One region of the Streptomyces sp. NPDC054932 genome, then DNA from elsewhere that is predicted to be linked to it. Evidence: riboswitches for the same ligand, from Rfam matches in the RefSeq annotation. Region 1 holds a riboswitch; each other region holds the start of a gene.
What was found. A riboswitch is a leader RNA that binds a small molecule or an ion and turns the genes downstream of it on or off. The one in region 1 is predicted to bind cobalamin.

Region 1 (7,094 bases):
GCGGCCGCGGCCCAGCGCGTCGTCAGCAGATTGACCGCCCGTACCGTCGAGTTCCTCATGCGGGGGAGCGTAGGTGGAGGGACGCCGCCGGGCCGGATGGTTTTCCGCGGCCCGGCGGCGCCGGTCAGGGGCGGCCCGGGTCAGCGGCCGCGCAGGCCCCGGTCGACGGCCGTCATCAGCTCGCCGTCGGCGGTGTCCGCGTCGAGCGACCAGAACATCGCTCCGCCGAGGCCGTGTTCGCGGATGTACCCGGTCTTGGCACGCAGGACCTGGGGGTCGTCGTACGTCCACAGGGTGGTGCCGTCGAACAGCCAGGCGTGACCGCCGCGCCGGTCCCGGTGGATCGTGTAGGCACCGGAGTCGGCGAGCTTCTTCAGCGCCTTGTAGTCCTCGTACCCGGCGGACCAGGTGGCCGGTGCCGGGCCCGTGGCGGGCTGGCCCATGCCGTCCCCGCCACCGCTGACGCCGGTCCAGCCCTGCCCGTAGAACGGCATGCCCATCACCAGCTTGTTCACGGGCGCGCCGCGCCGGCGCCAGGCGTCCACCGTGCCGTCGACACTGAAGTCGCCGCGGGCGCGGAGGGCGGACTGCTGGGCGGTCCTCGGTTCGCCGGAGACGTGGAAGTCGTAGCCCTGGAGGGTGACGAAGTCGAGGTCGCGCATGATCCGGCGGACGTCGAACCCCGCGTCGATCTTGGCGGGGGCGGTCGGGACGAAGGCCGTCAGCTCGTACTTGGTCTTCCTCTTCTGGCTCCGCGCGTACGCGTCGAGCTGCGTGCGGAACTCCCGGACGAGCGCCGTGAAGTTCTGCTTGTCCTCGGGCCGGTACTTCGTGTCGGTGTCGCCCGCGGAACCGGGCCACTCCCAGTCGAGGTCGATCCCGTCGAAGACGCCGGCGGCCGCTCCGGCTCCGCCGCGGGCGCCGTCCTGCGGGAGGTTGCCCTTGATGTAGAGGTCGATGCAGGACTCGACGAAGGCCTTGCGGGAGGCCGGCGTGAGCGCGGCGTCAGAGAAGTGGGTGGACCAGCTCCAGCCGCCGAGCGAGATCAGCACCTTCAGCCCGGGGTGCCTGGCCTTGAGCTCGCGCAGCTGGTTGAAGTTGCCGGCGAGCGGCTGTTCACCGGTGTCGGCCACCCCGTCGACGGAGTTCGCGGCGTCGAGCGGGCGCACGTAGTCGGCCCAGGCGTCGGCCTCACCCGGCATGTTCCCGGTGAAGCACTTGCCCTGCGGACTGACGTTGCCGAAGGCGTAGTTGATGTGGGTGAGCTTTCCGGCGGAGCCGTTCGCCTCCAGGTCCTGGACCTGGAAGTCCCGTCCGTAGACACCCCATTGGGTGAAGTAGCCGACCTTCTTGTACGGGCGGTCGTGGCCGCCGTCGGCCTGCGCGGCGGCGGCGGGCGCGAAGGCGGTCAGCAGGGAGAGGGAGCAGGCGGCGACGGCCATCCTGCCGAGCATGCTGCGGCGCATGGGCTTCCTTTGCGGATGCGGGGAGCGGGGCGTGTGCGCGTGCGCTGTGCATGCCGGAAACTATTGGTCTGGACCAGAGCGGTCAAGGGGGTGGCCGAAACTCGCCGCCCGCTACTGGGGCTGCAGGCTCCACTGGCCGACGTCGTCGGCCAGTCCGCCGTCGAGGGCGAACTGGACCGCGGCCGGGTCGGCGTCCTGCGGGAGCCGGAAGGTGATGAGACCCTCCGCCGTGTCTCCTGGGTCGAGCGTGACGGTGTCCGGGAAGGCCGGTCCGGCAGTGGTGGGGACGCCGAGCCCGGTGAACCGGCGCCCGGTGGTGTCCAGCAGGTGCGCGGCCGGCGCGGGGGAGTCCTGGTAGACGGCCGTCCCGGTGTTCTCCAGGCGGAAGCGCGTCGCGACGAGCCGGTCGGGGCCGGTGGAGCCAACGGGTGCGGCGGGGGTCGCAGGGGCCGCGGGGGTCGCGGGGTCCACCACCTGCGTCAACGTGACGTCGAGCCGCTCACCGGGCAGGCTCCCGGCAAGGGAGATCGTCTCGCCCGAGCCGCCCGGGGACGCTCCCGACAGGGCGGGAGCGAGGAGTGCGAGCGCCACGAGAACGGCCCGGAGTCCCGTGCGGCCGGGTCGTCGGCTTCGGGCCATGACGGAACCTCCCGTTCCACGGCTCCCCTTCCTCACGATCCTCCGCATCCCCGGGCCCCGCCACCCTTCACTGCCAGTGGCTCCTGGAGCGCGGAGCGGTCACCACCTCGTTGGGTCAGGCATCCCGGACCCGGCGGTACTGCCGGCGCAGGTCGTCGACCCAGCCGTGGCCCACGTCCAGCCGGACGCGGACCGAGGAGGCGGAGGCGTCCTCGTCCGCCACGGTGACAACCGGAACGGGAACCGAGAACCGGCGGTCGACCTCGATGCGGATCCCGTTGCCGCGCAGCCGGCGGATGCCTCTGTCGGCGGCCGGTTCATCGAGACCTGCGGCCCAGTCGTCCAGGTCCTCGGGCGAAAGGCGCAGCTTGAGGCGTCCGTTGGCGAAGCCGCTGGTGACGACGATCTCGGCGTCGAGATGGTCGTTGTACGGGGTCGCCCCGGGCCGATGACGGCCGAGCACCGGCAACCGGACACTGCTGTCCTCGGCGACCAGCCGGATCAGGTCCACCCCGGCGTCCTCCACCATGCCCCCCGAAGGCCGCTCCGATCACCACCATCATGCGGGAACGGCCGGATGCGCCCCAAAACAAATGGATCTCCGGGTCCGGCCGTGCCATCGTTGGTCCCACCGAAGGGGCGTAGCTCAGCCGGCCAGAGCACCGGTCTCCAAAACCGATGGTCGCAGGTTCGAATCCTGCCGCCCCTGCCATACGGTCCCGTGCCGGGAAGGAATGAGCCCCGTCGATGATTCGGCGGGGCTCCGCCGTGTTCAAGACCGCCGGCCGGCCCGCTCCCGGGCCGTACCCGTACTGACGCGCCGCTTAAGGGTCATCAGGAGAGAGTGGGGGCTGTCACGTCTTGAGGGGGAAGCGCCGATGTCGATCCGAGTCCGAGGTGGCGACGTCAACGGCGGCGCGAACAGCGTCACTTCGACCGCCGTGCACGCCGGCCGTGGCGCAGGGACGGCAGACGGGCTGCGCCTCCACGAGCAGCCTTCGCCACAGCGCCGTTCCGTGACCCTCTTACGTCTCACCTGCCTCTACGGCGGGGTGTTCATGGTGGCCGGGGCGGTGCTGCTCGCCGTTCTCTCCCTGCTCGCGATGCAAGCCGTGAGCAGGGGCAGCGCGCCGGTCCTTGAGCTGGGATCCGAAACGTCGGTCGTACTGATGACCGGCGACTGTGCGGCGCCAACGCCCGCCGTCGGGTCGGGACCGACGGACAGCGGGCCGCACCCCTGTGCGGCCGGCCAGGGACAACAGGCCTGGGAATCTCCGCTGTTGTTCACACTGCTCGCCCTGGTCGCCCTCGCCGCCCTGTCGATCGCCGCAGGGTACGTGATGGCCAGGTACGCGCTGTCGCCACTGCGGAGCATCACCGACAACGCACGGAGTGCGTGCCGACAGGACGCCCGGTTCGTCCCCCGGACCTGAGAAGCCCACCAACCGACCACCCCGCGGTGGATGCTGCGCAAGGAGCCGGTGTCGGCGTTGCCGCCGCCGGGGTGGCCGCCCCGCGTGACCCCGCAGGGTCGGTTGGCTGGTGCTTTCTGGCAGACTGTCCGTGTTGCCCCAGGCGGTGCAGGACAGGAAACCGGTGTGATTCCGGTGCGGTCCCGCCACTGTGACCGGTCGTCCCCGCGCGGGAGACCGGGAGTCAGACACTGACGCGCCGCCTCTCTCACAGTTCACGTCGACCAGGGGACGCGGATCCCCCGGAGAGGCCTCGTCATGCCGTCGCGTTCCCGCGCAGTTCTGCGCGCACTCGTCCCCTTCGCCCTCCTGATACCCCTGACTGCCTGCGCCGGTTCTCCCGGGGCGGGCGAGGACAAGGCCGCGGAGGAGCCCGCGGCGCCCGGGTTTCCGTACACCCTCACCAACTGCGGTGTGAGCAGCACCTACCAGTCCCCGCCCCGGCGCGCGGTCACCATGAACCAGCACGCCACCGAGCTGCTCCTCGCCCTCGGGCTGGGCGACCGGATCGCCGGGTCCGCGTACCTCGACGACGCCGTGCTGCCCGCGTACCGGCCCGGCTACGACAAGATCAAGGTGCTGGCCGAGGAGTACCCCTCCAAGGAGGTCCTGCTCGGCGCCGACCCCGACTTCGTGTACGGCGGGTACGCCAGCGCCTTCGACAAGGCGCAGGGGCGCGACCGCGAGGGACTCGCCAAGTCCGGTATCGACTCCCGGCTCAACGTGGAGTACTGCACCGAGGGCAAGGTCGGCCTCGACCAGCTCAAGACCGAGATCACCGAGGTCGCACGGACCTTCGGCGTACCGGAGCGCGGCACCCGGCTCATCGAGGACGAGCAGCGCCGCATCGACGCCGTGACCGCCCGCGTCAAGGACGGGCCCCGCCCGTCCGTCTTCGTCTACGACTCCGGCGACGCCTCCGCCTCCACTTCCGGGGGCAACGGCATCGGCAACGAGATCATCTCGCTCGCAGGCGGCACGAACGTCTTCGCCGACCTCAAGGACTCCTTCGGCGACGTGTCGTGGGAGCAGGTCATCGAGCGCCGGCCCGATGTCGTCCTCATCTACGACTACGGCGGCACCCCCGTCGAGGCCAAGAAGCAGCGCCTGCTGAACGACCCGGCCCTCGCCGAGGTACCCGCCGTCAAGAACCGGCGCTTCGTCGTGCTGCCGCTCTCCTCGGCCGTCCTCGGCGTGCGCGTCGCCGACGCCGTCGAGTCCCTGAGCGGTCAGCTCCACCCCGCCGCCCCGTGAGGCTGCGCACCGCCACCGTCCTCCTCGCGCTGGTCGCCGCGCTCGCCGCCGCGGCGGTCGCGGGGCTGGCACTGGGGGCCGTACGGATCGCCCCCGAGCGCGTACTCGACATAGTCGTCAGCGGCCTGTCCGGGGAGCGGCGCACCGGAGCCTTCGCTTCCATCGTCTGGGACGTCCGGCTCCCGCGCGTCCTCCTCGGGGCCGTCGTCGGCGCCGGGCTCGCGGTCGCGGGCACCGTGCTGCAGGCCCTCGTACGCAACGAGCTCGCGGACCCCTTCCTGCTCGGCGCCTCCTCCGGGGCCTCCGCCGGAGCCGTCCTCGTGATCGTCTTCGGTACGGGAGCCTTCGCGTTCGGCATGGGCCTGCCGCTGGCCGCCTTCGCCGGTTCCATGGCCGCCCTCGTCGCCGTCTACGCGATGGCCCGGCGCGGCGGAACGATGACCACCGGCCGGCTCACCCTCGCCGGCGTCGCCGTCCAGTACATCCTGTCCGCCCTCACCAGTCTCGTCCTCGTGCTCTCCGCGCACCCGGACCAGATCCGCTCGGTCCTCTTCTGGACCCTCGGCGGCCTCGGCGGGGCCCGCTGGGACGAACTGGTCCTGCCCTCCCTCGCGCTGGTGATCGGCACCGGCCTGCTCATCGCCCTCGCCCGGCCGCTCGACCTGCTCCTCGCCGGGGAGGAGGGCGCGCGCACCCTCGGACTGGACACCGGGCGCTTCCGGGCCGCCGCCTTCGTCCTCACCTCGCTCGTCATCGGCGTGCTCGTCGCCTACAGCGGGGCGATCGGCTTCGTCGGCCTGATGGTCCCGCACGCCGCCCGGATGGTCGTCGGCGCCGGACACCGGGCGCTGCTCCCCGTGGCCGCTCTGGGCGGCGCGGTGTTCCTGATCCTGGCCGACCTGGTCGCCCGCACCGCCGCCGCACCCGCGGAGATACCGGTGGGCGTGGTCACGGCGCTGGTCGGCGGACCGTTCTTCCTGTGGATGCTGCGCCGCTCCACCCGGACCGAAGGGGTCACCGGATGACCGGGAACCCGGCGCGGCCGCCCGTGGAACTCACCGTCCAGGGCGTCCGTTACGAGACCGACGGGCACACACTGCTGCACGGAATCGACCTCGCCGCCCGCCCCGGCGAGACGGTGGGCGTGGTCGGTCCCAACGGCAGCGGCAAGACCACACTGCTGCGCTGCGTCTACGGCGCCCTGCGCCCCACCGCCGGCCGGGTCCTGCTGGACGGCGCGGACGCGAGCACGCTCACCGTCAAGGACCGGGCGCGCCGCGTGGCGGTCGTACCGCAGGACGCGAGCGGCACCCTCGGGCTGAGCGTCCGCGAGGTCGTCGCCATGGGACGCAGCCCGCACAAACGGTTCTGGGAACAGGACGGTCCGCACGACGCGCGGCGCGTCGCCGAAGCCCTGGAGACCGTGGGCGCCGGCCCCTTCGCCGGCCGCCGCTTCGACGAGCTCTCCGGCGGCGAACGGCAACGCGCCCTGGTGGCCCGAGCCCTCGTCCAGGAACCCGGCCTGCTCGCCCTGGACGAGCCGACCAACCACCTGGACATCCGCTACCAGCTGGAGATCCTGGCCCTGGTCCGCGGGCTGCCCGCCACCGGCCTGCTCGTCCTGCACGACCTCAACCTCGCCGCCGCCTACTGCGACCGCCTGTACGTCCTGTCGGGCGGCCGGGTCGCCGCCTCGGGCCCGCCGCAGGAGGTGCTCACCGAGGAACTGCTGGCCGAGGTGTACGGGGTACGGACCCGAGTCCGGGTCCACCCGGACACGGGCACGCCGAACATCGTCTACCTTCCCTTGGATGGGGACAGACGTACGACGGCCCGATGACGACCGGTGGCGGGCGCGGGACTGGGGGCCGCACGCGGAGCCGGGCCTGCGGCGGGCCCGGCTCCGGGGGCTGAGCTTCAACGCGGCCACACCGGACGACATCCGGATCCGGATGCTGGACGTGGACCGGCAGCTGGACCTGTACCTCCTGGCACGCCGCGACCTGCCCGCCGCCCTCGTCGACGCCGCCGTCGACCACCCGGACCGGCAGGTACGCGGCCGCCTCGCCGAATGGCCCGCCTGCCTCGCGCTGTCGCCGGAACAGTGGTCGCGGCTCGTGCTCGGTGAACAGGGCGGCGCCCGGCGCCAACTGATGCTCCAGGCCGCGGCCGCCACCGGGCGGGAGCTGACGGCCACGGCGTACGCGACGCTCGCCGAGGACCCCTCCGGCGCGGTCCGGGAGGAGCTGGCCCTCATGCCCGC
Region 2 (7,094 bases), on a different contig from region 1:
AGGACGCTGACCGCGGAGGACATCGACGACGGGCTGAACGCGGCGGCCGCGGTCGGCGACGACCGGATCCAGGAGAGGTTCCAGGGCCGGGTGACCCCGGAATCCTGGACGCACGGCTCGGCCGAACAGCGTCAGCAGTGGTTCCACCAGGGCTACCGGACCGGCGACATGGCCCAGTGCAACACCTTCCGCTGACTGTCGCCGCCGCCTGCCATGCTGGTGTGACGCGGGTCACCGTCACGAGAGGGAGTGATCGTCATGGCAGGCGTTCCGTCCATCTGTCCCACCCTGGTCTACCGCGACGCGAAGGCGGCCATCAGGCTGCTGACCGAGGCCTTCGGCTTCAGCCAGGTCGCCGTCTACGAGGGTGAGGACGGCTCGGTGATGCACGCCGAGCTGGCGTACGGCAACGGCATGGTGATGCTGGGCAGCGCGGGCAGGGGCGGAGTCTTCGACAAGGCCATGGAGGGCGCCGGGCCGTCGGGGGTCTATGTCGTGGTCGACGACGTCGACGCCCACCACCGGCGGGCGGTCGAGCACGGTGCGGAGATCGTGATGGAGCCCACCGACCAGGACTACGGCTCCCGCGACTACATGGCACGGGACGCCGAGGGCAACGTCTGGAGCTTCGGGACGTACGCACCGCAGGTCTGACCCCTGCGGCGCGTACGTCCCGAAGCTCCCTGCGGAGTCACTCGCCGCCGGTGTGGACCTGGAAGGCCGCCCGGCGGACCGCCTTGGCCAGCGTCGGGTCGGGATGGGCCGCCGCCAGCGCGACCAGCACCTGCACGGTCCGCGGATGGCCGACCGCACGGACCTCGTCCAGCAGCCGGGGGACGGTGGTGCGGACGGCCGAATCCAGGTGGCGGGCCAGCAGTTCGGCCTCGCCGTGGTCGGCGATGGCGGCCGCCGTGTCCACCCAGAGCCAGGTCGACTCCTCGGCGGTGAGGACGTCCTGCGCCTCGTCGGGGTCGATCCCGTCGTGCTCGGCGAGCCAGAGCAGGGCGTAGGGGCGCAGGGCGGGCTCGCGCACGGCGGCACGCACCTCGGGCTCGGCGGGGGCGCCGACCACGCGCAGCGCCTCGAAGGCGAGGCCGCGCAGCAGGGCGTCCTCGCCCCGGGCGGCCTGCAGCAGCTCGGCGACGGCGTGACCGACGGGCCGGGCGGCGAGCCAGGCCTGGTACTCGGCGCGGGCCGGGCCGGGGGTGAGCCGCGCGCAGCCGTGCAGCATGGCGGCGGCGGACTGCTCGATGTTCCCGGCGGGGCTCTGCGCCGCGACGCAGATCTGCTCCAGCTTGACCCAGACGGCCCAGCTGCCGAGCGGGGTGAGCGTGGCCCGGGCGGGGCCGAGGGTGACGGCGTCCACGGCGGCGAGTCCGCCGAGCGCCCAGCGCAGCAGCCGGGCGAGCGGGACGGGGCGGGCCTCCGCGGAGCCGGCGGCGGACGTCAGCGCCGTCGCGGGCTCGGCCTCGTAGGGGATCTCGCAGCGCTCGTCGCGCAGTTCGGTGACGCGCTGCCCGAGCAGGTCGAGCAGGTCGGGGACGGTCACCGGGCCGGCGGACAGCTGGAGCAGGGAGAGGAGTTGGGGCATCGCCTCGACCACCTCGGCGACGGCCGAGGGGGCGATGTCCGCGGGTGCGGGGTGGACGAGCGACCAGGCGTCGAAGAGGGCGACCCAGCCGCGCAGCACGGCCGTGTCGTCGCGGTCCCAGGCGCGCAGCCGCCAGCCGGGCCGGGCGTGGCCGCCGTGCACCTCGACCAGTCCGGCGAGCCGGGCGCGGTCCCAGCCGACCCTGATCTGGCCGTGCGTCAGGTTCAGTTCTCCGGCGGCGCGTTCGACGTCGGCCGCGGACAGGGCGCCCGTGGGGGCGGGCCGGCCGCCGTCCCCGGCACCGAGGTTGCGCTCGGCCCAGCGGGTCAGGCGTACGGCGTCGACGAGCGAGGCCCGGGCCCGGTTCGCGAGGTCGGCCGTGGCGGGCGTACCCGCCGGGGGCCGGGGCGCGGGCCGGGTGCGTCGGTCGGTCACCGCCTTGCGGGCCGCGGCGACGGAACGCGGCGAGACGAGTCGGAGTCTGGAGTCGCGAGCCAACTGCTCATCAGGCTTTCGGGACGTCACGGAAGCAGTCTCGCCCGTCACTGGCCGAAAGCCCAAACGGAACCAGCCGTTGCCATCGGCCACCTGCAGTGCAGACCGGGACAAGCCGCCCGCTGGGCCCTGTACGTCACAGGGCCTTCACATGACGGACCTTCACCGGGGCCTTCGGACGGGCCGGCGTCGGGGCCTGCGCGCGGCCCGTCACATGAGGGGGGTGAGGAAGCGGCGCAGGGCCTCCTCGTAACCGGCCGGATCGGCATTCCACATCGCACCGTGCCCGGCCCCGCGCACGGTGTGCAGCGTGACGAGGTCGGGGCGGGCCGCGGCGAGCCTGCGGGAGGGTCCCCAGGGGGCGAGCGCGTCGTCCGGGCCGTGGAAGATCAGCACGGGGACGCGCAGCGTGCCCGGGTCCGCGCCCGGCGGCCGGCGGTCGGCGCGCAGGCCCGCGCGGCCCTCGGCGGCCCGGACGGCCAGCGGCAGCACCAGGGCCGGGGTGCGGCGCGCCGCGGCGAGCCCGCGCAGGGTGGTGTGCCAGTCGAGCACCGGCGAGTCCAGCACCAGTCCGGAGATCAGGTGGGACAGCGCCGATCGCTCGGCCGCGTGCAGGGCCATGGTGGCGCCGGTGGACCAGCCGTGCAGGATCACGCGCCGGGCGCCGTAGCGGACGGCGTAGCGGATGGCGGCGTCCAGGTCCCGCCATTCGGATTCACCGAGGTGGCCGAGCCCGTCCGGGGAGGCGGGGGCGCCGAGGTCGCCCCGGTAGGCCAGGTCCAGGACGGGCAGCCGGTGGCGCTGGAGGAAGGGCATGACCACCATCGGGTGCTCGCGGCTGCTGCCGAGCCCGTGCACGGTGATCACCCAGGTGTCCCGGACCGAGGGCACGAACCAGGCGGGCAGGGCGCCGAGCTCCCCGGGGACGTCCACGTCGGCGTGGTCGAGCCCGAGGGCGGTGCGCGGATTGCCGACGTACACCTGGGGGGTGAGCGTGACCCGGGTGCCGGGGGCGAGGGTGCCGTGGGTGACGGAGACGAGCCGCCGCACGACGGCGTCCGGGCCGTGGTCGGCGTCGGGGAGGACGGGACCGACGACGGCGTGCACGCCGGGTGCGACCAGGCCGTGGGTGCCGGGGCGCAGGGAGGCGAGCGAACGGGTCAGGGCGATCCGGCCGGCGGCGGTCCAGTGGACGCTGAGCCGTGGCCCGCCAGGGAGCGGACGTCCGGGTTCCGGCCGCAGGGCCGCGTCGGCGGCGTACCGGCCGGCGGCAACGGCGGCCGCGCCGGCACCCAGGATGGTCGTCGTGACGGCCGCAGCCGTCGCTGTCGCGGTACGCACGGCTCCAGTGTCGGGTCGCGGCCTCGGGCGGGCCACCGGAGGAGATCCCTCCGCCGCCGGCACAGGGAGAGTGATCTAGGTCTCATTCGAGGCCCCGGAGGCGGGATCGTATGCAGGTCGACCCCCCTGCGGAGGGGTTCATTCACCCGCCTTTGACGTGCATTAATGGCGTTATCTACGCCAGAATCAGGACGAATGGCCCGATCGCACCCCGTCCCAGTACACCGCTCCGCCCGAGTCAGTTCACCTTCCGTTCATCCAGGTTGCCTACGGTCGCCGAGCCACTGACGTCAAACAGAAGCCTGGGTAAATGGAGCACATAACGCTTCTCCTCGGGATCGTGATCATTACCGCTCTCGTGTTCGACTTCACGAACGGTTTCCACGACACGGCCAACGCGATGGCCACCACCATCTCGACCGGCGCCCTCAAGCCCAAGACGGCGGTGGCCATGTCCGCCGTGCTCAACCTCGTCGGCGCGTTCATGTCCGTGGAGGTCGCCAAGACGATCTCCAAGGGCCTGGTCAACGAGGAGGGCATCCAGCCAGAGGTGATCTTCGCCGCGCTGGTCGGAGCGATCCTCTGGAACCTCGTCACCTGGCTGGTCGGCCTCCCCTCCAGCTCCTCGCACGCCCTGATGGGTGGCCTGATCGGCGCCGCGGTCGCCTCCGCCGGCATCGGCGCGGTCAACGGCAGCGTCATCGTCACCAAGGTGCTCATCCCCGCGATCGCCGCCCCGCTGGTGGCCGGCATCGCCGCGTACCTGGCCGCCAAGCTCACCTACAAGCTGGGCAACAAGGTCGGCGAGAAGACCTCCGCCAAGGGCTACCGCGCCGGTCAGATCGCCTCGGCCGGTCTCGTGTCCCTCGCGCACGGCACCAACGACGCGCAGAAGACGATGGGCATCATCACCCTGGCCCTCATCGCCGGCGGCGCGATCGCGCCCGACGCGAACCCGCCGGTCTGGGTCATCGTCTCCGCCGGTCTCGCCATCGCGATGGGCACCTACCTGGGCGGCTGGCGCATCATCCGCACCATGGGCAGCGGCCTGACCGATCTGCAGCCGCAGCAGGGCTTCGCCGCCCAGACCTCGGCCGCGTCCGTCATCCTCGCCTCCTCGAACCTGGGCTTCTCGCTCTCCACCACCCACTCGTGCTCCGGTGCGGTCATGGGTGCGGGCCTGGGCCGCAAGGGCGGTGTGGTCCGCTGGTCCACCGCGACCCGCATGTTCGTCGCCTGGGGCCTGACCCTGCCGGCCGCCGCGCTCGTCTCGGCCGGTGCCGAGCTGGTCATGCGCATCGGTGACGTCGGCATCGCCGCGGTCACGGTCTTCCTGATCGGCTCCTGCCTCGCCATCTGGCTCATCTCCCGCCGCCAGGTCGTCGACCACAACAACGTCAACGAGGTGGAGCCGGCCGCCGCCGAGGAGCCGGGCGTCATCACGACGGCGATCGCCGCCGTCACCGTCCCGCCGACCGTCGCCGCCGCCGGTACCACCGGCGCCGCCACGACCGCCGAGGTCACGGACGACGCCCTCAAGGCCACCATCCCGGCCGCGACGCAGACCCCGGCGGCTCCGGCCGCCGCGGTCTGACCGAGACACACAGAGACCCGGACACTCAGAAAGTGGCAGTATGAAGATCGACTGGGAAGCGCTCGGCTCCGTCTTCGGGGTCAGCCTCTTCGCCACCGTCGCCCTCGTGGCCCTTTTCACCCTGGGCCTGGTGGGCCTGTCCAAGCACGAGACCGCGACCGAGCAGGGTGGCACGGCCACTCTCGCCCGCAGCGGCGCGTACGCCTGCTTCGCGCTCGTCACGGCGGCCGTGGGCTACGGGATCTACCTGATCGTCGCCTGACCGGCCGCCTCACGGCGGACCAGGCGTGAAGGCTCCCTCCGGGTTTGTCCCGGAGGGAGCTTTTCGCATCCCCCGCCCCTGCCGCGCCGCAGGTCAACGGCGAGTTGACGGGCCTTCTCGGTGCGTGGTGGACTGCCCGAGCCAATACGGCGGCATGGAGAGGAAGTCCGGTGCGAATCCGGCGCGGTCCCGCCACTGTCACCGGGAGCGCACGCCGCGCGTGCGTCCCGGGAGCCAGGAACTCTCGCCGCCGGACACGTCGAACCAGGGCGCGGACCCTGAGTGAGGACATACCTGCCACCATGCGTGCCGATCGCGTCTTCGCGTACGGCGCCACGGCGGGCCTGATCGGCGACCGGATCCTCGGAGATCCGCGCCGAGGGCACCCCGTGGCCGCCTTCGGACGGGCCGCCGCCGCCGTCGAGCGCACCCTGTGGCGCGACGACCGCGCCCGGGGCCTCCTGCACACCCTGGTGTGCGCCGGGGGCGCAGCCGCCATCGGTGCGCTGGGCGCCCGCGCCGTGCGCTCCCGGCCTGCGGCCGCCCGTATCGCCCTGACCGCCGCCGCCACCTGGGCCGTGGTGGGCGGCACCTCGCTGGGCCGCGAGGCCCGGGCCATCGGCGGGGCGCTCGCCGCCGGGGACACCGAAGTGGCCCGGGAGCGGCTCCCCCACCTGTGCGGACGCGACCCCCAGGCCCTGGACGGGCAGCAGATGGCCCGCGCCGTCGTGGAGTCCGTCGCCGAGAACACCTCCGACGCGGTGGTCGGCGCCCTGGTGTGGGGTGCCGCCGCCGGAGTCCCCGGTCTGCTGGCCTTCCGGGCCGTGAACACCCTGGACGCGATGGTCGGCCACAAGTCCCCCCGCTACCTGCGCTACGGCTGGGCCTCCGCCCGGCTCGACGACCTGGCGGGCTGGCCGGGGGCCCGGCTGACGGCGGTCGCCGCCGTACTGGCCGGCCCCGACCGGCGCGGCGCCGTACGGGCCTGGCGCGTGGACGCCGCCGCGCACCCGAGCCCCAACGCCGGCCCCGTCGAGGCCTCCTTCGCCGGGGCGCTCGGCGTCAGGCTGGGCGGGACCCTCGCTTACGGCGGCCGGGTCGAGCACCGGGCCGTCCTCAACGGCGGGGCGGGGCGGCCGGTGGAGGTCGCGGACATCGAACGGGCGGTCCGGCTGTCACGGCAGGTGACCTGGCTGGCCCTGGGCGCCTGCGTGGCGGCCCGGCTGCTGGTCTCCCGAACGCTGGAATCCCGTACGGCACAGAGAGGGCGGCGCGCATGAGCGGCGCGAAGCGCGGGGGCGGACTGCTCGTCGCGGGCACCACGTCGGACGCGGGCAAGAGCGTGGTCACGGCGGGCATCTGCCGCTGGCTGGCCCGGCAGGGCGTCAAGGTGGCGCCCTTCAAGGCGCAGAACATGTCGCTGAACTCCTTCGTCACCCTGGAGGGCGCCGAGATCGGCCGCGCCCAGGCGATGCAGGCGCAGGCGGCCCGTGTGGAGCCGACCGCACTGATGAACCCGGTCCTGCTCAAGCCGGGCAGCGACCGCAGCAGCCAGGTGGTGCTCCTGGGCAAGCCGGTGGGCGAGATGAGCGCCCGCGGCTACCACGGCGGCCGCCAGGAGCAGCTGCTCGGCATCGTCACGGACTGCCTGGAGCAGCTGCGGGGCACGTATGACGCCGTGATCTGCGAGGGGGCGGGCAGTCCGGCCGAGATCAACCTGCGCCGGACCGACATCGTGAACATGGGCATCGCGCGGGCCGCGCGGTTCCCGGTGGTCGTGGTCGGCGACATCGACCGCGGCGGGGTCTTCG
Region 3 (7,094 bases), on a different contig from region 1:
AATGGAGTCGGGAAGGCGGGCGGCGATGGCCACCGAAGGGGCGACCACTGAGCCGGAAGGCGGGGCAGCCACCCGCACGGCGCGCGTGCCCAAGTACTACCGGCTCAAGCGGCACTTGCTCGACATGACCGAAACCCTGCCGCCCGGCACCCCGGTACCGCCGGAGCGCACGCTCGCGGCCGAGTTCGACACCTCGCGGACCACCGTGCGGCAGGCCCTCCAGGAACTGGTCGTAGAGGGGCGACTGGAGCGAATCCAGGGCAAAGGCACCTTCGTCGCCAAGCCCAAGGTCTCCCAGGCCCTGCAACTGACCTCGTACACGGAGGACATGCGGGCCCAGGGACTGGAACCGACCTCCCAGCTCCTCGACATCGGCTACGTGACGGCCGATGACACCCTCGCCGGACTGCTCAAGATCACCACCGGCGGACGGGTGCTGCGCATCGAGCGGCTGCGGCTGGCCAGCGGCGAGCCGATGGCCATCGAGACCACCCACCTCTCGGCCAAGCGCTTCCCCGCACTGCGCCGGTCGCTCGCCAAGTACACCTCCCTCTACACCGCTCTGGCCGAGGTGTACGACGTGCACCTGGCCGAGGCCGAGGAAACCATCGAGACGTCACTGGCCACCCCGCGCGAAGCCGGCCTGCTCGGCACCGACGTCGGGCTGCCGATGCTGATGCTCTCCCGGCACTCCCTGGACGCCGACGGCGAACCGGTGGAGTGGGTGCGGTCGGTGTACCGCGGCGACCGCTACAAGTTCGTCGCCAGGCTCAAGCGCCCGGCGGTCTGACCTCGCACGTTCGGGCCCGTCCGAGCTCGCCCGGCTCCGCCCGGCGGACCCCGGCCTACCGAATTCCTTCACATACCGGAATGCGGACGGACCCTTACGCTCACCGGGCAATCCCCCGTAGATTCCCTGCCCTTACGCAGATGATCGACGAGGGGACGAGGTCATGCCTGAACCGGAAGCAACAGGGACAGAACGGGACACGGCGAGTCCGGCCACCGGGCCGGACTCGCCCTCTCCCCGGTCCATCGCCGTGTGGGTGCTCGTCGGACTCGTCGGCGCCATCGGCTGGGGCGTGCTCGCGCTCTCGCGCGGCGAGGAGATCTCCGCGGCCTGGCTGCTCGCCGCCGCACTGGGCTCGTACGCCATCGCCTACCGCTTCTACGCGCGCTTCATCGCCCACCGCGTGCTGAAGGTGGACGCCACCCGGGCCACCCCCGCCGAACGCCTTGACAACGGTGTCGACTTCCATCCCACCGACCGCCGGGTCCTCTTCGGCCACCACTTCGCCGCCGTCGCCGGCGCCGGCCCGCTCGTCGGACCCGTGCTCGCCGCGCAGATGGGCTACCTGCCGGGCACCATCTGGATCGTCGCGGGCGTCATCTTCGCCGGGGCCGTGCAGGACATGGTCACACTGTTCTTCTCCACCCGCCGCGACGGGCGTTCGCTCGGCCAGATGGCCAGGGACGAGATCGGTCCCGTCGGCGGGGCCGCCGCCCTCATCGCCGTGTTCGCCATCATGATCATCCTGCTGGCGGTGCTGGCACTGGTCATCGTCAACGCCCTGGCGCACTCCCCCTGGGGCGTCTTCTCCATCGGCATGACCATCCCGATCGCCGTCTTCATGGGCTTCTACCTGCGCGTCCTGCGGCCGGGCCGGGTCACCGAGGTCTCCGTCATCGGCGTCGCCCTGCTGCTGCTCGCGATCGTCGCCGGCGGCTGGGTCGCCGAGTCCTCCTTCGCCGGCACCTTCACCCTGGAGAAGGAGACGCTGGTCATCTGGATGGTGGTGTACGGCTTCCTGGCATCGGTGCTGCCGGTGTGGATGCTGCTCGCGCCCCGCGACTACCTCTCCACCTTCATGAAGGTCGGCACCATCGCGCTCCTCGCGCTCGGCGTGGTCATCGCGATGCCCACCCTGAAGATGCCCTCGATCACCGACTTCGCGGCGAGCGGCGACGGACCGGTCTTCGCCGGGTCGATGTTCCCCTTCGTCTTCATCACCATCGCCTGCGGCGCGCTCTCCGGCTTCCACGCCCTGGTCTCCTCGGGAACCACCCCGAAGATGATCCAGAAGGAGACCCAGGTCCGCATGATCGGCTACGGCGCGATGCTGACCGAGTCCTTCGTCGCCGTCATGGCGATCATCGCGGCCTGCATCATCGAGCCCGGCCTCTTCTTCGCCGTCAACTCCCCCGGCGGGGTCATCGGCACCACCGTCGAGTCCGCCTCCCAGGCGGTGACGAACTTCGGCTTCGCCATCTCCCCCGAGGCGCTCACCCAGGCCGCCAAGGACGTCGAGGAAGCCAGCCTCCTCTCCCGCACGGGCGGCGCGCCGACCTTCGCACTCGGAATGTCGGAGATCTTCTCCGCCGTGATCGGCGGCGCGGGCATGAAGGCGTTCTGGTACCACTTCGCGATCATGTTCGAGGCGCTCTTCATCCTGACGACGCTCGACGCGGGCACCCGCGTCGGCCGGTTCATGCTCCAGGACACCCTCGGCAACGTCCACAAGTCCTTCAAGGACGTCAGCTGGAAGCCCGGCGTGTGGTTCGCGAGCGCGATCGTCGTCGGCGGCTGGGGCTACTTCCTGTGGGTCGGCATCAAGGACCCGCTGGGCGGCATCAACCAGCTCTTCCCGCTCTTCGGCATCGCCAACCAGCTGCTCGCCGCGGTCGCGCTCGCCGTCTGCACCACGCTGCTGGTCAAGTCCGGCCGGCTCAAGTGGGCCTGGGTGACGGGCGTGCCGCTGGTCTGGGACGCCACGGTGACCCTCACCGCGAGCTACCAGAAGATCTTCTCCAAGGACGTGAAGGTCGGCTTCTTCGCCCAGCGCGACAAGTACCAGGCCGGAATCGACGCCGACAAGGTCCTGCCTCCGGCGAAGAACATGGACGACATGCACACCGTGGTCACCAACGCCACGGTCGACGGCGTGCTGTGCGCCTTCTTCGCGGTCCTGATCCTGGTGGTCCTCGCGGACGCGGCCCGGACCTGCCTGAAGGCCGTCCGCAACCCGGAGTCGGCGACCCTCTCCGAGGTCCCGTGGACCGAGTCGAAGATCGTCGCCCCCGCCGGACTGATCGCGACCGCCGAGGAGCGGGCGGAGCTCGCCGCGGCGGGCCCGGACGCGGGCGGCGGACACGTCAAGGAGCCGGTGGCGTGAGCACCGTACGGAGCGTGCTGGCCAGGGCCCGGTTCTACGTACGGGAGTTCTCGGGGGAGGCCGCGTACGACCGGTACGTCGCCCACGCCCGCTCCCACGACCCGGACGCGGAGGTCCTCACCCGCCGCGCCTTCGAACGCGCCCGTACGGACGCCCGCGAGGCGGACCCCCGCGAGGGCTTCCGCTGCTGCTGAGCCGCCCCGCACGCCGAAGGCCCCGCCGGATGCTTCCGGCGGGGCCTTCGCGTCGGTGCCGACTTCGAGGACAGCGCCCGCCGTCACCCGTCCTGCACACTCGACCGCATGGACATGACGATCAGGGCGGTGCGGCCCGCCGAGTACGCGGAGCTGGGTGAGATCACGGCGCAGGCCTACCTCGCCGACGGGCATCTGGACTTCAACGAGGATGACGAATACCTGCACGTGCTGCGCGACGTGGCCGGCCGGGCGGCCCGGGCCGAGGTGCTCGTCGCCGAGCGGGAGGGGCGGGTGCTGGGCGGGGTGACCTTCGCCGCCCCCGGCAGCCCGCTCGCCGACATCGCCGCCCCCGACGAGGCGGAGTTCCGGATGCTCGCGGTGGCCCACGGGGCGCGCGGCCAGGGCGCCGGCGAGGCCCTGGTGCGGGCGTGCATCGAGCGGGCGCGGGCGATCGAGGGTGTGACGGGCCTCGCGCTCTCCACCCAGCGCAGCATGGCCGGGGCCCACCGGATCTACGTACGACTGGGCTTCGTGCGCACGCCGGAGCGGGACTGGGCGCCGATCGACGGCCTGACACTCCTCACGTATCGACTCAAGCTGTAGCCACGCCGACACTACATGTGGGGGTTGCCGCAACGGGCCGCCCCCACATGTATGCTCATGCCTGCTGTCGCTGCAGGGGAATCCGGTGCGAATCCGGAACTGTCCCGCAACGGTATGAAGTGTCCGGCTACCGGACGCCAAGTCCGATGACCTGCCTACAGCGTGCCCGGCTCGACCGAACCGGGTGCCGATTCGTCCGGGCCTCGCGGTTGGGCCGGTGGACGCCATGCGGGGGTACGCGTTCTCGTCGCGCCCGCATGCGCCCGCTCGCGCCCCGCCCCGCCGATGACCGGGCCGAGCGAGGGAGAGCTCCCGCCGTGACCATCGCGCCTTCCGCACCGCGCGCCGAGTCCACTTCTGGCGACAACACCGAGGGCCCGGGGGCCACGCTGCTGCGTACCCTCACCGAACTTACGGCGGACCTCCCCGACACCGACCCCGGCCGGGTCGCGGCCTCCGCGCTGCGCGGCCGCAGCTCCGCCGCCGACGACGCCGAACTGCGCGGGCTGGCCACGGAGGCCGCCGCCGGTCTGATCTCCGAGGACCCGGCCTACTCCCGGCTCGCCGCCCGCCTGCTGACGCTGGCCGTGCGCGACGAGGCCGCGAGCCAGGGCTCCACCTCCTTCTCGGCCTCCGTCGAGGTCGGTCACCGCGAGGGCCTCATCGCCGACCGCACGGCCGAGTTCGTCCGCACCCACGCGGCCCGCCTGGACTCGCTCGTCGAGCTCACGCTCGCCGAGGGCGCCGACGACCGCTTCGGCTTCTTCGGCCTGCGCACCCTGCACAGCCGCTACCTGCTGCGCCACCCGATCACCCGTCAGGTCATCGAGACCCCGCAGTACTTCATGCTGCGCGTGGCCTGCGGCCTGGCCGCGGACGACAGCGTCCAGGCCGTGGAGGAAGTGGCCTCGCTGTACCGGCTGATGAGCCGTCTGGACTACCTGCCGTCCTCCCCCACGCTCTTCAACTCCGGCACCCGGCACCCGCAGATGTCCTCCTGCTACCTGCTGGACTCCCCGCTGGACGAGCTCGACTCGATCTACGACCGCTACCACCAGGTCGCCCGGCTCTCCAAGCACGCCGGCGGCATCGGCCTCTCGTACTCCCGCATCCGCGCCCGCGGTTCGCTGATCCGCGGCACCAACGGCCACTCCAACGGCATCGTGCCGTTCCTGAAGACCCTCGACGCGTCCGTCGCCGCCGTGAACCAGGGCGGCCGCCGCAAGGGTGCCGCCGCCGTCTACCTGGAGACCTGGCACGCGGACATCGAGGAGTTCCTGGAGCTCCGCGACAACACCGGTGAGGACCAGCGCCGTACGCACAACCTGAACCTCGCCCACTGGGTGCCGGACGAGTTCATGCGCCGCGTGAACGCCGACGCCGACTGGTCGCTGTTCTCCCCGGCCGACGTGCCCGAGCTGGTCGACCTGTGGGGCGACGAGTTCGACGCCGCCTACCGCAAGGCCGAGGCGGAGGGCCTGGCCCGCAAGACCATGCCCGCCCGCGACCTGTACGGCCGGATGATGCGCACCCTCGCGCAGACCGGCCAGGGCTGGATGACCTTCAAGGACGCCTCCAACCGCACGGCGAACCAGACGGCCGAGCCGGGCACCGTCGTGCACTCCTCGAACCTGTGCACCGAGATCATCGAGGTCACCAACGACGGCGAGACCGCCGTCTGCAACCTCGGTTCGGTCAACCTGGGCGCCTTCGTCGTGGACGGCGACATCGACTGGGAGCGGATGGACGAGACCGTCCGCACCGCCGTGACCTTCCTCGACCGCGTGGTGGACATCAACTTCTACCCGACCGAGCAGGCCGGCCGTTCCAACGCCCGCTGGCGCCCGGTGGGCCTGGGCGCGATGGGCCTCCAGGACGTCTTCTTCAAGCTGAAGCTGCCCTTCGACTCCCCCGAGGCGAAGGCCCTGTCCACCAAGCTCTCCGAGCGCATCATGCTGGCCGCCTACGAGGCCTCGTGCGACCTCGCCGAGCGCAGCGGCCCGCTGCCGGCCTGGGAGCAGACCCGCACCGCCCGCGGTGTCCTGCACCCGGACCACTACGACGTGGAGCTGAACTGGCCGGAGCGCTGGGAGGCGCTGCGCGCCCGTGTCGCCGAGACCGGCATGCGCAACTCCCTGCTCCTGGCCATCGCCCCGACGGCCACGATCGCCTCGATCGCCGGCGTGTACGAGTGCATCGAGCCGCAGGTCTCCAACCTCTTCAAGCGCGAGACCCTCAGCGGTGAGTTCCTCCAGGTGAACGGCTACCTGGTGGAGGAGCTGAAGCAGCTCGGCGTGTGGGACGCCCAGACCCGTGAGGCGCTGCGCGACTCCTCCGGCTCGGTCCAGGGCTTCGGCTGGATCCCGGCCGAGGTCCGCGAGCTGTACCGCACGGCGTGGGAGATCCCGCAGCGCGGTCTGATCGACATGGCGGCGGCCCGTACGCCGTTCCTGGACCAGTCGCAGTCGCTGAACCTGTTCCTGGAGACGCCCACCATCGGCAAGCTCAGCTCGATGTACGCGTACGCCTGGAAGCAGGGCCTGAAGACCACGTACTACCTGCGTTCGCGCCCGGCGACGAAGATCGCCCGCGCCGCGCAGGCGGCCGCTCCCGCAGCGCTCCCGCTGGCCGACGCCGCCGCCGACGCCGCGGCCGCGGAAGCGCTCGCCTGCTCCCTTGAGAACCCCGAGTCCTGCGAGGCCTGCCAGTAATGAGCTCCAACGACACCAAGAACCTCCTGGACCCGGGCTTCGAGCTCACGCTCCGCCCGATGCGCTACCCGGACTTCTACGAGCGCTACCGGGACGCGATCAAGAACACCTGGACCGTCGAGGAGGTCGACCTCCACTCGGACGTCGCCGACCTGGCGAAGCTGACGCCCTCCGAGCAGCACATGATCGGCCGCCTGGTCGCGTTCTTCGCGACGGGTGACTCGATCGTCTCGAACAACCTGGTGCTGACGCTCTACAAGCACATCAACTCCCCGGAGGCGCGCCTGTACCTGTCGCGCCAGCTGTTCGAGGAGGCCGTGCACGTCCAGTTCTATCTGACGCTGCTCGACACCTACCTGCCCGACCCGGACGACCGTGCGGCCGCCTTCGACGCGGTCGAGGAGATCCCC
Region 4 (7,094 bases), on a different contig from region 1:
CGGGGCGTAGGCGAGGCCGCGGGCGATGACCGGGGCCATGCCGTTCTGCACGTGGTAGAAGCCCTCGGCGGTGCGCTCACCCGTGGCGAACTGCGCGTCCCGCTCGTCGACGTCGCTGGTCAGGAGGTTGGCCGCGAGGGCGTCCGTCCGGGCGATGATCAGGGTGGGCACGTCGGCGATGTCGGCGGCGAGGCGGGCCGCGTTCAGGGTGCGGATGTGCTGCGAGGTGGGGACGAGGACCTTGCCGCCCAGGTGACCGCACTTCTTCTCGGAGGCGAGCTGGTCCTCGTAGTGGATGCCGGCCGCGCCCGCGGCGATCATCGCCTTGGTCAGCTCGAAGGCGTTGAGCGGGCCGCCGAAGCCGGCCTCGGCGTCGGCGACGATCGGGGCCAGCCAGTCGGTGGTGTCGCTGCCGCCCTCGGCGGTGGCGATCTGGTCGGCGCGCAGCAGCGCGTTGTTGATGCGGCGGACCACCTGCGGGACCGAGTTGACGGGGTAGAGGCTCTGGTCCGGGTAGGTGTGTCCGGCCTGGTTCGCGTCGGCCGCGACCTGCCAGCCCGAGAGGTAGATCGCCTGGAGCCCGGCGCGGACCTGCTGGACCGCCTGGCCGCCGGTCAGCGCGCCGAGTGCGTGGATGTAGTCCCGCTCGTGGAGCTGGCGCCACAGCCGCTCGGCACCGCGCCGGGCCAGGGTGTGCTCCTCGCGGACGCTGCCCGAGAGCCGGACCACGTCCTCGGCCGTGTAGGTGCGCTCGATGCCCGCCCAGCGAGGGTCGTCGGCCCACCGCTGCTTGAGCTGCTCGGCCGCCGCCGTCGTGTTCGCCTCTGCCATGACCGTCACCGTTTCCATCCGTCGCTTGTCTTGCCAACGAGCCGGGACATGAACCCGGCAGATTGACACTCTGTGCCTGATAAGGAGATGCGGCCGCCGAACCCGGCCATGGGCCGAAGCTGAGCAATGCTGCCGAGCCGCCGGGTCGAACTGCCTAGATGGCCGAAATCAGGGCGCGAATCGGGCCAGTCAGTCCTTCTCGGCCACCGTGCCCGGCGGGCCGCAGCACCGACTCTGGCACTGACACTGAGTGCCATCAACCAGGTACATCTGCCAAGCTTTGCGAATCTTCGGCACCGGAATTGCCAAGGTTGCGAAGCCCATCGGCTGCGAAGATCCCCGTATCCTGGCGGCGCGATCGGGGCCGGGCGGCGAAGGAGTGCGGTGAGCAAGACGTACGCGGGGGCGCGGCTGCGCAGGCTGCGCGAGGAGCGGCGGATGACCCAGGCCGACCTGGCCCGGATGCTCGCCATCTCCCCCAGCTACCTCAACCAGATGGAGCACGACTCCAGGCCGCTCACCGTGCCGGTCCTGCTGCGGCTCACCGAGGCCTTCGGAGTGGATCCCGGCTTCTTCTCCGAGCGCGACACCAGCCGGCTGGTCGCCGACCTGCGCGAGGCGCTCGCGAACGAGGTGGCCGAGGCGCGCGTCTCCCCCTCCGACCTGGCGGAGCTGGCCACCCGGATGCCGGCCGTCGCCTCGGTCCTGCTGGACCTGGGCCGGCGCAGCCAGCTCCTCACCGAGCGGCTCGCCGACGCCGCCGACGGGCGGGACGCGGTGACCGACAGCCCGCGTTCACCCCACGAGGAGATCCGCGAGTTCTTCTACCGCCGGCAAAACTACCTCCACGACACCGATCTCGCCGCCGAGGAGCTGGCCTCCGAGATCGGCATCCGCCCGGGGGACGTCGTCCGCGCCCTGGCCCACCGGCTCTCCGAGCGGCACGGGGTCAGGACGGCGACGGACTCCGACCGGCTGCACCACTACGACCCCACCGCCCGGGTCCTGCACCTGTCGAACCGGCTCCGGCCGGGACAGCAGGCGTTCCGGATGGCCACCCAGCTGGCGCTGATCGAGTACGGGACCGAGCTCGACCGGCTGGCCGCCGAGGACTTCCCGCCCGGCTCCCCCGTCCACGCCCTCGCGAGGATCGGCATCGCCAACCACTTCGCGAGCGCCCTCATCCTCCCGTACCGCGCCTTCCACACGGCCGCCGAGGAGTTCCGCTACGACATCGAGCGGCTCACCGACCACTTCGGGATCGGCTACGAGACGGTCTGCCACCGGCTGAGCACCCTGCAACGCCCCAGGCTGCGCGGAGTTCCCTTCTCCTTCGTCCGGGTGGACCGGGCCGGGAACATGTCCAAGCGGCAGTCGGCGACCGGATTCCACTTCTCCCGCGCGGGAGGCACCTGCCCGCTGTGGAACGTGTACGAGGCCTTCGCCGCGCCCGGACGCATCCACGTCCAGGTGGCCGCCATGCCCGACGGGCAGCGGTACTTGTGGACCGCCCGCGCCGTCACCCGGCACCGCGGCGGCTGGGGCGAGCCCGGCAAGACCTTCGCGATCGGGCTCGGCTGCGAGATCCGGCACGCCTCCCGGCTCGTGTACGCCGACGGGCTCGACCTCGACAACACGGCGGCCGCGACCCCCATCGGAATGGGCTGCCGCCTGTGCGAACGGCTCGACTGCCCGCAGCGGGCCGTACCGCCGCTCGGCCGGGCGCTGGCCGTCGACGAGAACAGCAGCACCTTCATCCCCTACCCGGTGGTCACCCGGTGACCATCCGGTGACCGGCACTCAGGACTGAGCGGGCGCCGGTCCCCACCGAAGGCGCGCGGCGGCGGCTCTGGACTTACTAGGACGTCCAACTATATGTTCGTGCCACAAGGTCCGCGGTGCAGGGAAGCCGGTGAGAAACCGGCACGGTCCCGCCACTGTGACCGGGGAGTGTGCTGCCATCCACACGCCACTGACGAGGTCTGTCGGGAAGGCGGGCGGCACGCGGGGATCCGGGAGTCAGGATACCGGCCGCGGATGTTCCGTGTTGTCCACGAGGATGGAGCAGACACGCATGGCACCGGTTTGTACCCACGACCCTGGTGATCCGGCGGAGCGCACGCACACCTTCGCGCGCTCGTAGTCCCACGGCCCTCCCCAACGGCGCACCCCATCGGGTGCCGTCCGCCGGTCCGCCGTGCCATCCCCGGATCCAACCTGACGAGAGCAGGCACCATGGTCCGCGAACTCACCCATTTCATCGGCGGCAAGCACACCACCGGATCCTCCGGCCTCTTCACCGACGTCTACGACCCCAACACCGGCGCCGTCCAGGCCCGCGTCCCGCTCGCGGGGCGGGCCGACACCGAAGCAGCCATCGCGAACGCCGAGGAGGCGCAGGCCGACTGGGGGCAGTGGAACCCCCAGCGCCGCTCGCGCGTGCTCCTGCGTTTCCTCCAGCTCGTCGAGGGTGAACGGGACTCCCTCGCACGGCTGTTGTCCTCCGAGCACGGCAAGACCGTCGCCGACGCCCACGGCGATCTGCAACGCGGCCTGGAGGTGGTCGAGTTCGCCGCCGGTGTCCCGCACCTGCTCAAGGGCGAATTCACCGACAACGCGGGCACCGGGATCGACGTGCACTCACTGCGCTCGCCGTTGGGTGTGGTCGCCGGGATCACCCCCTTCAACTTCCCCGCAATGATCCCCCTGTGGCAGGCCGCACCCGCCCTGGCCTGCGGCAACTCCTTCATCCTGAAGCCGTCCGAGCGGGACCCCTCCGTACCGCTGCGCCTCGCCGAACTCTTCCTCGAGGCCGGCCTGCCGCCCGGCGTGCTCAACGTGGTCAACGGCGGCAAGGAGGCCGTCGACACCTTCCTCGAGGACCCGCGCGTACAGGCCCTCGGCTTCGTCGGCTCCACGCCGATCGCCGCACACATCTACGCCACCGCCGCCGCCCACGGCAAGCGCGCCCAGTGCTTCGGCGGCGCCAAGAACCACATGATCGTGATGCCGGACGCCGATCTCGACCAGGCCGTGGAGGCCCTCATCGGCGCCGGCTACGGCTCCGCGGGCGAGCGCTGCATGGCCATCGCCGTCGCCGTGCCCGTCGGGGAGGACACCGCGAACGCCCTGGTGGCCAAGTTGACGGAGCGCATCGCCACCCTGCGCGTCGGCCGCTCCGACGACCCCGAGGCCGACTTCGGACCGCTGGTCAGCCGGGACGCGCTCGACCGGGTGAACCGCTATGTCGGCATCGGCGCCACCGAGGGCGCCGAACTCGTCGTCGACGGGCGCGGTTTCACCCTGCCCGGACACGAGGACGGCTACTTCGCCGGAGCAACCCTCTTCGACCGTGTGACCCCGCAGATGCGGATCTACCGCGAGGAGATCTTCGGCCCGGTGCTGTGCGTCGTACGGGCCGCCGACTACGAGGAAGCCCTGCGCCTGCCCACCGAGCACCCGTACGGCAACGGCGTCGCGATCTTCACCCGCGACGGCGACACGGCACGCGACTTCACCCGGCGGGTGGGCGCCGGCATGGTCGGCGTCAACGTGCCGATCCCCGTCCCCGTCGCCTACCACACCTTCGGCGGCTGGAAGCGGTCCGGCTTCGGCGACCTGAACCAGCACGGCCCCGACTCGATCCGCTTCTACACCCGCACCAAGACCGTCACCTCGCGCTGGCCCTCGGGGGCCAAGGAGGGCGCGAGCTTCACCATCCCGACGATGGGATGAGCCCGGTGACGACCACGCTGACTGCCGATCAGCTCGCCCTCGCCGAGGTCACCCTCGACTTCACCCAGGAGCAGATCGGCCCGTACGCCGTCACCTGGGACCAGGACAAGCACTTTCCGCTGGACGTGATCCGCAAGGCGGCGGACCTCGGACTCGGCGGCGTCTACGTCCGCGAGGAGCACGGCGGCTCCGGGCTCAGCCGCAGCGACGGCGTCCTCGTCCTCGAGACCCTCGCCACCGGATGCCCCTCCATCGCCGGGTACCTCTCCATCCACAACATGGTCGCCTGGATGATCGACCGGTACGGGGATCCGGCCCAGCGGGCCCGCTGGCTCCCGGACCTGTGCACCGCCCGGTCGCTGGGCAGCTACTGCCTGACCGAACCCGGCGCCGGGTCCGACGCCGCCGGACTGCGCACCCGGGCCGAGCGCACCGGTGACGGCTACGTACTGACCGGCGTCAAGCAGTTCATCTCCGGCGCGGGCGCCTCCGACGTCTACATCGTCATGGCGCGCACCGGCGGCGAGGGCTCGGGCGGCATCTCCGCCTTCGTCGTCGAACGCGGAGACCCCGGGGTCTCCTTCGGCCCGAACGAGCGCAAGATGGGCTGGAACGCCCAGCCCACCTGCCAGGTGGTCCTCGACAGGGTGCGCGTCCCCGCCGACCGTCGGCTCGGCGCCGAGGGCGACGGCTTCCGCATCGCCATGAACGGGCTCAACGGCGGCCGGCTCGGCATCGCGGCCTGCTCGCTGGGCGGTGCGCAGAGCGCGCTGGACCGCAGCCTCGCGTACCTGGCCGACCGTGAGGCCTTCGGGTCCCGGCTGCTGGACGCCCAGGCCCTGCAGTTCCGGCTCGCGGACATGGCCACCGAGCTGGCCGCGGCCCGCGCCCTGGTCCGCCAGGCCGCCGACGCGCTGGACCGGGGCGATCCGCTGGCCCCGCAGCTGTGCGCGATGGCCAAGCGCTTCGCCACGGACACCGGCTACACGGTCGCCGACCGAGCCCTGCAACTCCACGGGGGATACGGCTATTTGAGCGAGTACGGCATCGAGAAGATCGTCCGGGACCTTCGGGTCCACCAGATCCTGGAAGGCACCAACGAGGTCATGCGCATCATCGTCGCCCGCGGGCTCACGGAGGCCCTGCGATGAACCACCCGTCCCCCGCAGAACACGACAGCGATCACGTCGTCCTGCGTACCGAGGGCCACGCCGCATACATCACCCTCAACCGCCCCAAGGCGCTCAACGCCCTCAGCCACCCCATGGTGCTCCGCATCGACGAGGCGCTGGCGAACTGGCAGCACGACCCGGACGTCGAGACCGTCGTCATCGAGGGCGCCGGTGAGCGCGGCCTGTGCGCGGGCGGCGACATCCGCGCGATCCACGAGGACGCCCGCACCGGCGGCACGGCCTCGGCGGACTTCTGGCGCGACGAGTACCGGCTCAACGCGCGCATCGCCCGCTACCCCAAGCCGTACGTCGCCCTCATGGACGGCATCGTCATGGGGGGCGGCGTCGGGATCTCGGCCCACGGCACCGTGCGGATCGTCACCGAACGCTCCCGCGTGGCCATGCCCGAGACGGGCATCGGCTTCGTCCCCGATGTCGGCGGCACCTACCTGCTGGCCCTGGCGCCCGGGGAGCTGGGCACGCACCTGGCCCTGACGGGGGCCCCGATCGGGGCGGCGGACGCGCTGCTGTGCGGGCTCGCCGATCACTTCGCGCCGTCGGAGCTGCTGCCGCGGCTGGCCGCGGACCTGGCGGGGGCCTGCGTGCACGAGGTGCTGGAACGGTACGTCGGGCCCGCGCCCGGTGGCGCGCTCGGCGGCGACCGCGAGTGGATCGACCACTGCTACGCGGCGGACACGGTGGAGGACATCGTGGAGCGCCTGCTCCGCAGCGGTGTCCCGGCGGCGAAGGAGGCCGCGGCCACCCTTGCCGCCAAGTCGCCCACGGCGCTGAAGGTGACGCTGGCCGCCCTGCGGCGCGTCCGCGGACTCGGCCCGCTGGAAAGGGTCCTGGAGCAGGAGTACCGGATCTCCTGCGCCGCTCTCTCCTCCCCCGACCTGGTGGAGGGGATCCGGGCGCAGGTCATCGACAAGGACCGCAACCCGCAGTGGTCACCGCCCTCCCTGCCGGAGGTGGCTCCGGCGGACGTGGAACGGTTCTTCGCCCCGCTCGGTGAGCGCGAACTGCAGCTGACCCGGACGGATTCGACTCAGGAGGTGCCTTGGTGAGCAGTACCGTGGCGTTCGTCGGACTGGGCCACATGGGTGGCCCGATGGCGGCCAACCTGGTGAAGGCCGGACATCGCGTCCTCGGCTTCGACCTGGTGCCGGAGCTGCTGGCCGGCGCGGCAGCGACGGGGGTGGAGCCGGCCCTGGCGGCCACCGCGGCGGCCACCGAGGCCGACGTGGTGATCACCATGCTGCCGGCGGGCAAGCACGTCCTGGCCCTGTACCGGGAGGACGGGCTGCTGGCCGCCGCGCGGCCCGGCACGCTGTTCATCGACTGCTCCACCATCGA

Region 2: another riboswitch for cobalamin. It lies ahead of ACWGE1_RS14160 (cobalamin biosynthesis protein); the one in region 1 lies ahead of ACWGE1_RS17950 (ABC transporter substrate-binding protein).
Region 3: another riboswitch for cobalamin. It lies ahead of ACWGE1_RS04045 (ribonucleoside-diphosphate reductase subunit alpha); the one in region 1 lies ahead of ACWGE1_RS17950 (ABC transporter substrate-binding protein).
Region 4: another riboswitch for cobalamin. It lies ahead of ACWGE1_RS16685 (CoA-acylating methylmalonate-semialdehyde dehydrogenase); the one in region 1 lies ahead of ACWGE1_RS17950 (ABC transporter substrate-binding protein).

What each region holds. Positions count from the first base shown of each region.
Region 1 is NZ_JBSGXU010000058.1:13,262-20,355, reverse strand. Features, by position in the region: gene ACWGE1_RS17980 (serpin family protein) at 1-59, opposite strand, end outside; gene ACWGE1_RS17975 (glycoside hydrolase family 18 protein) at 141-1,466, opposite strand; gene ACWGE1_RS17970 (DUF4352 domain-containing protein) at 1,578-2,105, opposite strand; gene ACWGE1_RS17965 (DUF5959 family protein) at 2,221-2,634, opposite strand; tRNA gene ACWGE1_RS17960 (tRNA-Trp) at 2,741-2,817, shown strand; gene ACWGE1_RS17955 (hypothetical protein) at 3,122-3,538, shown strand; cobalamin riboswitch at 3,650-3,791, shown strand; gene ACWGE1_RS17950 (ABC transporter substrate-binding protein) at 3,836-4,831, shown strand; gene ACWGE1_RS17945 (FecCD family ABC transporter permease) at 4,828-5,856, shown strand; gene ACWGE1_RS17940 (ABC transporter ATP-binding protein) at 5,853-6,671, shown strand; gene ACWGE1_RS17935 (PE-PGRS family protein) at 6,643-7,094, shown strand, end outside.
Region 2 is NZ_JBSGXU010000040.1:29,783-36,876, reverse strand. Features, by position in the region: gene ypfJ (KPN_02809 family neutral zinc metallopeptidase) at 1-195, shown strand, start outside; gene ACWGE1_RS14185 (VOC family protein) at 259-654, shown strand; gene ACWGE1_RS14180 (hypothetical protein) at 692-2,116, opposite strand; gene ACWGE1_RS14175 (alpha/beta hydrolase family protein) at 2,297-3,427, opposite strand; gene ACWGE1_RS14170 (anion permease) at 3,738-5,021, shown strand; gene ACWGE1_RS14165 (hypothetical protein) at 5,062-5,283, shown strand; cobalamin riboswitch at 5,396-5,548, shown strand; gene ACWGE1_RS14160 (cobalamin biosynthesis protein) at 5,586-6,563, shown strand; gene ACWGE1_RS14155 (cobyric acid synthase) at 6,560-7,094, shown strand, end outside.
Region 3 is NZ_JBSGXU010000008.1:69,534-76,627, forward strand. Features, by position in the region: gene ACWGE1_RS04025 (GntR family transcriptional regulator) at 26-790, shown strand; gene ACWGE1_RS04030 (carbon starvation CstA family protein) at 954-3,173, shown strand; gene ACWGE1_RS04035 (CstA-like transporter-associated (seleno)protein) at 3,170-3,367, shown strand; gene ACWGE1_RS04040 (GNAT family N-acetyltransferase) at 3,476-3,973, shown strand; cobalamin riboswitch at 4,025-4,146, shown strand; gene ACWGE1_RS04045 (ribonucleoside-diphosphate reductase subunit alpha) at 4,291-6,684, shown strand; gene ACWGE1_RS04050 (ribonucleotide-diphosphate reductase subunit beta) at 6,684-7,094, shown strand, end outside.
Region 4 is NZ_JBSGXU010000051.1:34,232-41,325, forward strand. Features, by position in the region: gene aceA (isocitrate lyase) at 1-831, opposite strand, end outside; gene ACWGE1_RS16680 (short-chain fatty acyl-CoA regulator family protein) at 1,216-2,613, shown strand; cobalamin riboswitch at 2,711-2,881, shown strand; gene ACWGE1_RS16685 (CoA-acylating methylmalonate-semialdehyde dehydrogenase) at 3,067-4,566, shown strand; gene ACWGE1_RS16690 (acyl-CoA dehydrogenase family protein) at 4,563-5,717, shown strand; gene ACWGE1_RS16695 (enoyl-CoA hydratase/isomerase family protein) at 5,714-6,805, shown strand; gene mmsB (3-hydroxyisobutyrate dehydrogenase) at 6,802-7,094, shown strand, end outside.